One region of the Duganella sp. S19_KUP01_CR8 genome, then DNA from elsewhere that is predicted to be linked to it. Evidence: predicted binding sites of a transcription regulator. Region 1 holds the regulator's gene; each other region holds the start of a gene.
The links. The regulator LexA, encoded in region 1, represses DNA repair genes until DNA is damaged. The targets are predictions, from matches to a motif close to ACTGTATNNNNATACAGT.
Positions count from the first base shown of each region.

Region 2: V6M89_RS09300 (DNA topoisomerase IV subunit B) is a predicted target of LexA. The motif match lies at 1,630-1,647, and genes of this name have one in related genera.
Region 3: imuA (translesion DNA synthesis-associated protein ImuA) is a predicted target of LexA. The motif match lies at 2,056-2,073, and genes of this name have one in related genera.

Region 1 covers NZ_JAQQPR010000012.1:150,637-153,909, reverse strand. Annotated here, with positions in the region: gene V6M89_RS14215 (cystathionine gamma-synthase family protein) at 1-569, shown strand, start outside; gene V6M89_RS14210 (hypothetical protein) at 629-1,123, shown strand; gene lexA (transcriptional repressor LexA) at 1,128-1,766, opposite strand; gene rpsF (30S ribosomal protein S6) at 2,057-2,443, shown strand; gene priB (primosomal replication protein N) at 2,462-2,767, shown strand; gene rpsR (30S ribosomal protein S18) at 2,783-3,073, shown strand; gene rplI (50S ribosomal protein L9) at 3,108-3,273, shown strand, end outside.
Region 2 covers NZ_JAQQPR010000007.1:122,478-125,750, forward strand. Annotated here, with positions in the region: gene V6M89_RS09300 (DNA topoisomerase IV subunit B) at 1-1,604, opposite strand, end outside; gene V6M89_RS09305 (TorF family putative porin) at 1,821-2,582, shown strand; gene V6M89_RS09310 (hypothetical protein) at 2,635-3,180, opposite strand.
Region 3 covers NZ_JAQQPR010000028.1:84,818-88,090, forward strand. Annotated here, with positions in the region: gene V6M89_RS24195 (Y-family DNA polymerase) at 1-1,380, opposite strand, end outside; gene imuA (translesion DNA synthesis-associated protein ImuA) at 1,310-2,029, opposite strand; gene V6M89_RS24205 (putative Na+/H+ antiporter) at 2,163-3,273, shown strand, end outside.

The sequences.
Region 1 (3,273 bases):
GCGCCTACGACTGGACCCGCTTCCCGAACATCTACGAGAACTACAAGAAGGCCGCGCCGCTGCAATGGGGGCTGGCGCAGATCCGCGCCAAGGGCTTGCGCGACTTCGGCTCGTCGCTGGCGCCGGAAGCGGCCCACCACATCGCCGTCGGCGCCGAGACGCTGGCGCTGCGCATGGAACGCACCAGCGCCAATGCGCTGGCGCTGGCCAGGCTGCTGGAGGCGGACGAGCGCGTGGCCGCCGTCCACTACCCAGGATTGGCGTCGCACCCGCAGCACGCCATCTCCAGCGAACTGTTCCGCAGCTTCGGCTCGCTGCTGAGCTTTGAGCTGAAGGACGGCATCGACTGCTTCGACTTCCTGAACCGCTTGAAGTTGGCGATTCCGGCCTCCAACCTGGGCGACACGCGCACGCTGATCATCCCGGTGGCGCACACCATCTTCTTCGAGATGGGCGCGGAACGCCGGGCGTCGATGGGCATCGCCGAGTCGCTGATACGGGTGTCGGTCGGTATCGAGGATGCCGACGATCTGCTGGACGATTTCACCTGCGCACTGGAAGCTTGCTGAGCGTCGCGCCGAGTTGTGATAATCTAAGCTTTCAATTTTGCTAAGCGGGAGGAGGCGTTATGAGAGCAGCATGGGTATTCGCCTTGACCGTGCTGTCGAGTAACGCCTTCGCCGACGAGCAGGCGCGCCGCCTGGCCCGCCAGGCCGAGATCGAGTACTACACCAGCCGCTACGACGGCGCCGATATTTCGCTGGCGCGTTTCAACTGCCAGCCTCCCAACATCCCGATGCGTCCGGCTCTGGCTGGCGGCCCTGCTGTGACGCAGGCGCTGGCCGCGTGGCGCAGCTGCTACGACCAGTTCCTTGCGAATTACAATGCCGCGCTCCCGGTAGGCAAGAGCATTCCTCCCGACCTGGCCGACCTGATGAGCGATGATGAAATGGATGCCGCCCAGACCTTGATGAGCGAGGTGTTCGTACGGGTGGCGGACGATGCCAAGCGCCAGGCGGACGCGGTCACGCTGGCGCAGGCCGCGTGGGAAGGCCGGCGCGGCGACATCGCCTTGAGCGCGCGCGACCTGTCGCACCTGCCGGAGACGGCCGGCAAGCGCTAGGCGTTTAGTGCCAGCTGCGCATCAGGCCGACCGCCAGGCCTTCCAGCGCGAACTCGTCGGCTTCAGGATCGACCTTGATGATCTTGAAATCCGGGTTTTCCGGCAGCAGCTCGACCAGGGAGCCGGTCTTGCGATAACGCTTGACGGTGACGTCGTTGCCGATGCGGGCCACGACGATCTGGCCGTTCTTGGCGCTGTCCACCTTTTTCACTGCCAGCAGGTCGCCGTCCATGATGCCGGCGTCGCGCATCGATTCGCCGCGCACCTTCAGCAGATAGTCCGGCTTGGAGGAGAACATGGCCGGATCGACGCTGTAGCTGGTCTCCAGGTTTTCCTGCGCCAGGATGGGCGAGCCGGCGGCCACGCGGCCGATCAGCGGCAGCGACATCATCAGCGACACCGGCACCTTGGAGGCGGCCGGTTCGGCGTGCACGCCCAGCAGGCGGATGCCGCGCGAGGTGCCGGCGGCGATCTCGATCGCGCCCTTGCGCGCCAGCGCCTGCAGATGCTCCTCGGCCGCGTTGGCGGATTTGAAGCCCAGTTCATTGGCGATTTCGGCACGGGTCGGCGGGAAGCCGGTGTTCTCGATGGCATCCTTGATCAGATTGAGAATTTGTTCCTGTCTTGCGGTGAGCTTGATCATAGAGTGCTTTAGGCCTGTGTATATAGACAGTCTGTATTTTTGTACAGTGTGAAGCGAAATGCAAGGGAATTTGTTGCTTAGCGCGAAATAAATTCATGGTGGGGTCAAGTCTGACATTCGGACACGGCCTCGACCGTAGCACCGCACTACGGTCGAGGCCGTGTCCGAATGTCAGACTTGACCCCGGATTGTCTTTTGCCGGAAAAGCTGATATAGTCGCGGGCTTACCTCTTCCCACACCTGTCTTGACGCCAGGGTGGGCTATATTCACAGTCCTTAAGGGAGTTTGCATGCGTCACTATGAAATAGTATTTATCGTCCACCCGGACCAGAGCGAGCAAGTGCCCGCCATGATCGAGCGTTACAAAGCCTCGGTAACCACCCGCGGCGGCGCCGTGCACCGTGTTGAAGATTGGGGTCGTCGTCAGATGGCTTACTCGATCCAGAAACTGGCTAAAGCACACTACATCTGCCTGAACATCGAATGCGACAACGAGACCCTGGTCGAGCTGGAAACCGCCTTCAAATTCAATGATGCCGTGCTGCGTCACCTGACCGTCAAGATGAAGAAAGCGGAAACCGCTCCTTCGCCGATGATGAAGTCGGTACAACGTGAAGATGCAGCGAAATCGCATCGCACCGAAGCTCCAGCAGTTGCTGCTGCTCCTGCGGCCTAATTGTTGCCAGGAACCGAGCTGAACCAGCTCCAGTTTATTGCCTTGATCGCCGAACGGGACGCCTTGCGCTACACCCCGGCCGGCATGCCGATCGTGAACGCTGTACTCCAGCACCGATCCCAGCAGACCGAGGCAGGCATCGCCCGATTGAGCGAGTTTGAAATTTCCGCGGTTGCCGCGGGCGAGATTTCAGGCCGCTTCAGTCAGGCGCCACTGGCAGGCATGTATCAGTTCAACGGTTTTCTGAACAAGAAGAATCGCAATAGCAAAAGCCTGGTGTTTCACATCATTGATTTTAGTGCTGTCCCAGACAGCTCAATTTAGATACAGGAGCCTAAAATGGCATTCGGTAAAAAGTTCGACAAAAACAAGCTCAAGCTGAAAGAAAAGCGCAAGCAACAGAATCCTTTGTTCAAGCGTAAGAAATTCTGCCGCTTCACCGCCGCAAACGTAGAACAAGTTGACTACAAAGACGTCGACACCCTGAAAGACTTCGTCCAGGAAAACGGCAAAATCATGCCAGCACGTCTGACCGGTACCAAGGCGCACTACCAGCGTCAAGTTGACACCGCAATCAAGCGCGCTCGCTACCTCGCGCTGCTGCCTTACACCGATCTGCACCACGCTTAATCGCGTCGTCTAGATAAGATCCTGGAGAAGAACTATGCAAATCATTCTGTTAGAAAAAGTCGTCAACCTGGGCAACCTGGGTGAAGTCGTTAAAGTTAAAGACGGTTACGCACGTAACTTCCTGATTCCGCAAAAAATGGCCCGCCGCGCTACCGCGTCCGCCGTTGCTGAATTCGAAGTCAAGCGCGCTGAACTGGAAA
Region 2 (3,273 bases), on a different contig from region 1:
TGCTTGAAGAACAGCGTCAATAACAAGACCTGGATGTGCGAGCCGTCGACGTCCGCATCGGACAGGATGCAGATCTTGCCGTAGCGCAGACCGCTCAGGTCCGGCATGGTGTCGGCGCTGTGCGGGTCGACGCCGATCGCCACCGAGATGTCGTGGATCTCGTTGTTGGCGAACAGGCGGTCACGGTCGGTCTCCCAGGAGTTGAGCACCTTGCCGCGCAGCGGCAGGATGGCCTGGAATTCCTTGTCGCGGCCCATCTTGGCCGAACCGCCCGCCGAGTCGCCCTCGACCAGGAACAGTTCGGTGCGGGCGACGTCGGTCGATTCGCAGTCGGTCAGCTTGCCCGGCAAAACGGCGACGCCGGACGACTTCTTCTTCTCGACCTTTTGCAGCGAGCGCAGACGCGATTGCGCCTGCTTGATGACCAGTTCGGCCAGCTTCTTGCCGTAGTCGACGTGGTGATTTAGCCACAGCTCCAGCGCAGGCTTGGAATAGGTCGAGACCAGGCGCACGGCGTCGCGCGAATTCAGGCGTTCCTTGATCTGGCCCTGGAATTGCGGGTCCAGTACCTTGGCCGACAGCACGAACGAGACGCGCGCGAACACGTCCTCCGGCAGCAGCTTGACGCCTTTCGGCAGCAGCGAGTGCATCTCGACGAAGTTCTTCACCGCGCCGTACAAGCCGTCGCGCAGGCCCGATTCGTGGGTGCCGCCGTTGGGCGTGGGGATCAGGTTGACGTAGGATTCACGCACCACGGCGCCTTGCTCGGTCCACGCCACCACCCAGGCCGCGCCTTCGCCCTCGGCGAAGCCTTCGGCGTCCGGGCCGGCGAACTGCGCGCCTTCGAACAGCGGGATCAGGGTCTCGCCGTCGGTGGCCTGGGCCAGCGCCTCGGTCAGGTAGCCGCGCAGGCCGTCGTTGTACTGCCAGACCTGCGATTCGCCGGTCTTGGCGTTGGTCAGCGTGACGGTGACGCCCGGCAGCAGCACGGCCTTGGAGCGCAACAGGCGCTGCAACTCGGTCTGCGAGATGGCGGGGGAGTCGAAATATTTGGCGTCCGGCCAGGCGGTGACGCGGGTGCCGGACTTCTTGCCGTCGCGCGGGGCGACCACGGAGGACAGCGGCTCGACCACGTCGCCGTGCTCGAAGGCCAGCTTGTGCAGGCCGGTGCCGTCGGGCTCCTTGCGCCAGACGGTGATCTCCAGGCGCTTGGACAGCGCGTTGGTGACCGACACGCCGACGCCGTGCAGACCGCCGGAGAAGGCGTAGGCGCCGCCCGAACCCTTGTCGAACTTGCCGCCCGCGTGCAGGCGGGTGAACACGATTTCCACCGTCGGCACGCCCTCTTCGGGGTGCAGGCCGACCGGAATGCCGCGGCCGTCGTCTTCGACGGTGATGCTGCCGTCGGCGTTCTGCGTGACGATAATGTTTTTGCAATGTCCGCCCAGCGCCTCGTCCGAGGCATTGTCGATCACCTCCTGGATGATGTGCAGCGGATTCTCGGTGCGGGTGTACATACCCGGGCGTTGCTTGACGGGTTCCAGGCCCTTGAGGACCCGGATGGATGCTTCGCTGTAGTCGGAAACTGGTTTTTTAGTGGCCATACGTGATCAAGCTTGTAATTTCGATACTGGGTTTATGTACAGTTTTATGCGGACGTTTGCGTATTCTATCCTCAACCGGGCGTAATCGCGGCAAAAAAACGGCGCGGGCCAATTTATACACGATGTTTACAACCCCGGCCCGCCTTTTTAGACCGTTTTTACGGCGCCGTCGATAAGCTGGCTGCTTGATCCAACCACTAAAAGAAGGACCGCTTTATGAAGAAATTGATACTTGCCGCCGCCGTCGTCGCTGTTTTCACGGGCACGCGCGCTGACGCCGAGGATGCCGCGCCCGCCGTCAAGCCGGACAATGAGACCAGCTTCAATGCCGCCGTGGTCAGCGACTATCGCTATCGTGGCATTTCGCAGACGCGCCTGAAACCGGCCGTGCAAGGCGGCTTTGATTACACCAACAACCCGACCGGCTTCTACGCCGGCACCTGGCTGTCGACCATCAAATGGACCAAGGACGCCGGCGGCGGCGGCGGCATCGAGTGGGATATCTACGCCGGCAAACGCGGCCAGGTCACGCCCGACGTGTCCTACGACGTGGGCGTGCTGACCTATGTCTATCCTTCGAACGAGCTGTCGCACGTCAGCGGTTTCGCCAACGCCAACACCACCGAGCTGTATGGCCAGCTGGGTTATGGTCCGGCTTATATCAAGTATTCGCACTCGGTGACGAATCTGTTTGGTTTTGTCGACAGCAAGAACAGCGGCTACCTGGACCTGGGCGCCAACATCGAGGCGGGCGAGGGCTGCACGGTCAACCTGCATGCCGGCCGCCAGAACGTTAAGCATAACGGCGCGGCCAGCTATAGCGACTGGAAGATCGGCGCTACCAAGGACTTCGGCGTGGTGACCGGCGCGCTGGCCGTGATCGGCACCAACGCCGACAAGACCGCCTACGCGTCGCCGGCCAACGGCAAGTTCCTGGGCAAGGCAGCGCTGCAGCTGACCATCAGCAAAGTGTTCTGATCGGACTCGCGCCGGTCATCGAAGGGGCGGCGCCTGGCGCGCGCCCCTTTTTTTACGTCCGCTGTCCGCGGAATACTTCGCTGTAGAGGTGGCGTACTTCCGGGGCGCACAGCACGTAGGCCGTCTTGCGGCAGCCCAGTTCCAGTTCGCTGTGGTGGGAGTGGTAGGTGCCGCGCTGGTCGAGTTCCAGCGTGTCGGCCAGGCGCGCGCCGGGGATTTGCGCGACGAACACCAGCAGGCATCCGGTCTGGTGGGGCGACAGCGGCTGGCTGCCGTGGGCAATGGTCACCAGTACGCGGGCGCCGGGATTACGTTCTTGCGCCCGTCGAAGGCGGGTCAGGAAGTCGGCGTGGCGGCCTTGCTCGATGTCGGCCGGGCGCACCAGCGCCACGATGACGGCCGCGCGGGCGAGCGCCGCGTCAGCGTCGTGGTGGGAGGCGTCAATCACCAGGTCATCGTACAGTTGCGGATCGTAGGCGCCGGGGTTGGGGCTGACCAGCAGCACGCGGCTGCCGGCAGCCACGCGCAGCATCGCCAGGTCTTCGGCCAGGTCGGAGACGGTGGCGTTACCGTCCATGCCTGTCAGTGCGACGATCATATGGGCTCTTTATTTAGTTGAGACAGAAACAGCGTATGCCTGCCTCCGTAAAAATTTTCTAAATAGTCGGGCCGTGCCTGTAAATAAAGCGTA
Region 3 (3,273 bases), on a different contig from region 1:
GGCCATGAAATAGTCGCGGGTTTGCATGGCGCCCCACCAGCCGGCCTCGATGCGCTCGCCGGTGGACATGATCTTCAGCGGCGAGCCGTAGAACGGCCGGTGGTCGCGCATCAGCAAGGGGATCGGCTTGGCCAGCAACCAGGCCGGACGCGGCAGGCCGGGCATGTCCGGCGGCAGCTGGGCGCGGGCGTCGGCGGGCCGGATTTTTTCCTGCACGCTGACCCAGGCGTTGGCCTGCTCGGGGCGGTAATCGGCACGCGGCGCCGCTTGCAGCACGTTGTCCGGCCCCAGCCGCGCGGTCAACAATTCCAGCAGGCGCTGCCAGTCCTCCTTGCTGCCGCCCGGCTCGGGGAACAATGAATCGCTGGGCGGCGCCATCGGCTGCACCTGCGGCGCCTCCAGGCACAGGCCGATCACCGGCGCATCCAGCACCTGCTTGGCCAGCCGCTCCTTGAGCAGGCGCACCAGGTGCTCGTCGCGCCAGGTCGGCTCGGCCAGCACGATGTCGATCACCGTCGGAGGACCGGCCACCTTGCCGCGTTCATGCTCCAGCAACAGCCGGATGCGCTCGACCGCGAACTGTCGCGCACTGAGCCAGCCGGTCAGCTGCTGCAACAAGCGGCGCGCGCCGAACAGCAGCGCTTCGGCGTTCTCCACGCGGTCGAACAATTCCAGCTTGGCGCTGAAGCTAGCCGGCGCTTCCAGCCAGCGATGCATCTCGGCGCGTTCGCCGTAGGCATCGTCCAACATATCCAACAAGGCCCGGCCGCAGCGGCGCTGCAAGCCGGGACGCGGTAGGCGGCGCATCTCGCCCAGCGTCAAGCACCCTATGCCTTCGAACCAGCTCAGGTAGGGCCGAGCCGGAGGCAGCAGGCTGCTGGGCAAGCGGTCCATGCGCCGCACTAACGCGTCCATCGTCAAGGCCCGTCCGGCATCGCTGCGGGCCAGCAGCCAGGCGCCGCGCGCGGTGGGCGCGCAGCTGAGCGTGGCCGTAAAACCAAGCGCCTCCATGCTGGCCGACACCTGCCGGCACAGCGCGCGGATACCGCCGAACAGGCGCAGGCTGGCGCCGACATCGAGCAGCAGCGTGGCCTCCTCCGCTTGCGCCAGCTGCGGCGTAAATTGCAGCAGCGCCATCGCCACCGCCTGTTGCGCGTCCACCTCGCGCTGCGGTGCGCGCTGCTGGAACTGCGACTGCGGTGCCAGCATCAGCGCGCCGCCGCGCCGCATGCCGACGTCGACGCCGGCCTGCCGCGCCAGCGCCGACATGGCCACTACCCGCTCCTGCTCCAGCACCACGGTGCAGCCGTCATCCGACCAGCGCGGGCAGAATACTTCGAGCGGGAGCCGTGGCAGGTGTAGTCCGATCCAGAGGCGCATGGCGTTGTAAGAGCGATGGGGTTAATGGCAAAAATAATGGGGTGTCGCGCTGCGGTCCTCGTCGTTTGACAAAGCCGATGTTGATGCCGCCCGGCGCCGTGTGCAGCGACAGCCGCAGCGGCGCCGGCGAGGCATCCTGCGCGGCAGCCAGCGGCCGCAGCATGCAGAACAGCGTGTCCCCGCTTTGCGCCGCCAGATGCAGGCGGCGCAGCGTTTCGCCGCGCGCATGGTTTTGCCACAACAGCAGCGCGCCGCAACAGCCGCTGCGCAGCACTTGTTCGGCGGCCCACAAGGCGTCGCCGCTCTTGGCGCCGCTGCGTATCCAGATCAGCTGCGATGGCTCCAGCCCCAGGGCCGCCAGCGCCAGCGCTTGCGGCGCATGCGGCGGTTGCAGCAGCACGATGGGCCGCTTGCCCAGGCCCAGCAAGGCCGGCCGCAGCAGGCGCAACTCGCCGATGCCGTGCTGCTGCACCAGCAGGTCGGTCAGCACGCCCAGCGGCCAGCCGCCGCCCGGCAACTGCGCCGACAAGGCGGCAAAGCCGGTGTCGACGCAGCGCGTGGCGCTGTGCGCCAGTTGCGACGCCAGCCATAACGCCGGATGGACGGCTTCGGGCGCGAGGGTGGCGGAAGGGGTGGCGGATCGGTTCATGATATGAAACTGATTTTACCGCAAATACTGTATAAATACACAGTACTATTTGTTGGCGTTTTTGGCAAGGCCAATCTGTATCGTGCACCCCATGCTGTACCATGTAGCTCAGGCAACTTAACAAGGACTTCCTTTGCAAACCATACAATTGGTCGGCGCCATCCTGTTCGGACTGGCGCTGCTGCACACCTTCGCAGCCAAATCCTTCGAGGTGCTGTCGCACCGACATCCACGCCATGCGGGCCTGTTCCATCTGCTGGGCGAAGTGGAAGTGGTGTTCGGCTTCTGGGCCTTTATCCTGATTATCGCCATGGCGCTGCTGAGCGGAGGCGATGCCGCCATCCAGTACGCCGAATCGCGCCAATACACCGAGCCGCTGTTCGTGTTCACCGTGATGGTGGTGGCGGCTTCGCGGCCGGTGCTGGACATCATGGAACGCATGCTGCTGGTGCTGGCCAGGCTGCTGCCGATGCGCGCCGAACTGGCGCTGGTGTGGTTCGGCCTGGCGCTGGTGCCGCTGACCGGTTCCTTGATCACCGAGCCGGCCGCGATGACCTTGGCCGCGCTGATGCTGGCGCCGCTGATTTTCCGCGACGGCATGCCGGAGTGGCTGAAGTACGGCGCGCTGGGCGTCCTGTTCGTCAACGTCTCGATCGGCGGCACGCTGACCGCCTACGCCGCGCCGCCGGTGTTGATGGTGGCCAGCACCTGGCAATGGGACAGCGCTTTCATGGCCACGCATTTCGGCTGGAAGGCGTCCATCGCGGTGCTGATCAACGCGACCGTGATCACTTTCGTGCTGCGCAAACATTTGCGCGCGCCGGCCGCGCCGTCGGCTGACGTCGTGGCCGCGCCGGCCGTGCCGTTGACGGTCACCGCGATCCATCTGGTCTTCCTGGCGGCGGTGGTGGTGCTGGGCCATCACCCGGTGCTGTTCCTCGGCATCTTCATGCTGTTCCTGGGATTCACCCAGGCTTACCAGCGCTACCAGAATCCGCTGATCATCAAGGAGGGCTTGCTGGTCGGCTTCTTCCTGGCCGGGCTGGTGGTGTTGGGCGGCATGCAGCAGTGGTGGTTGCAGCCCATCGTCGAGAGCCTGCCGCCGGTGGCGCTGTTCTTCAGCGCGCTTGGCCTGACGGCGATTACCGACAACGCCGCGCTAACCTATCTCGGTTCGCTGATCCAGGGCATTTCGGCGCAGTCGCAATACATGCTGGTGGCCGGCGCGGTGGCCGGCGGTGGCC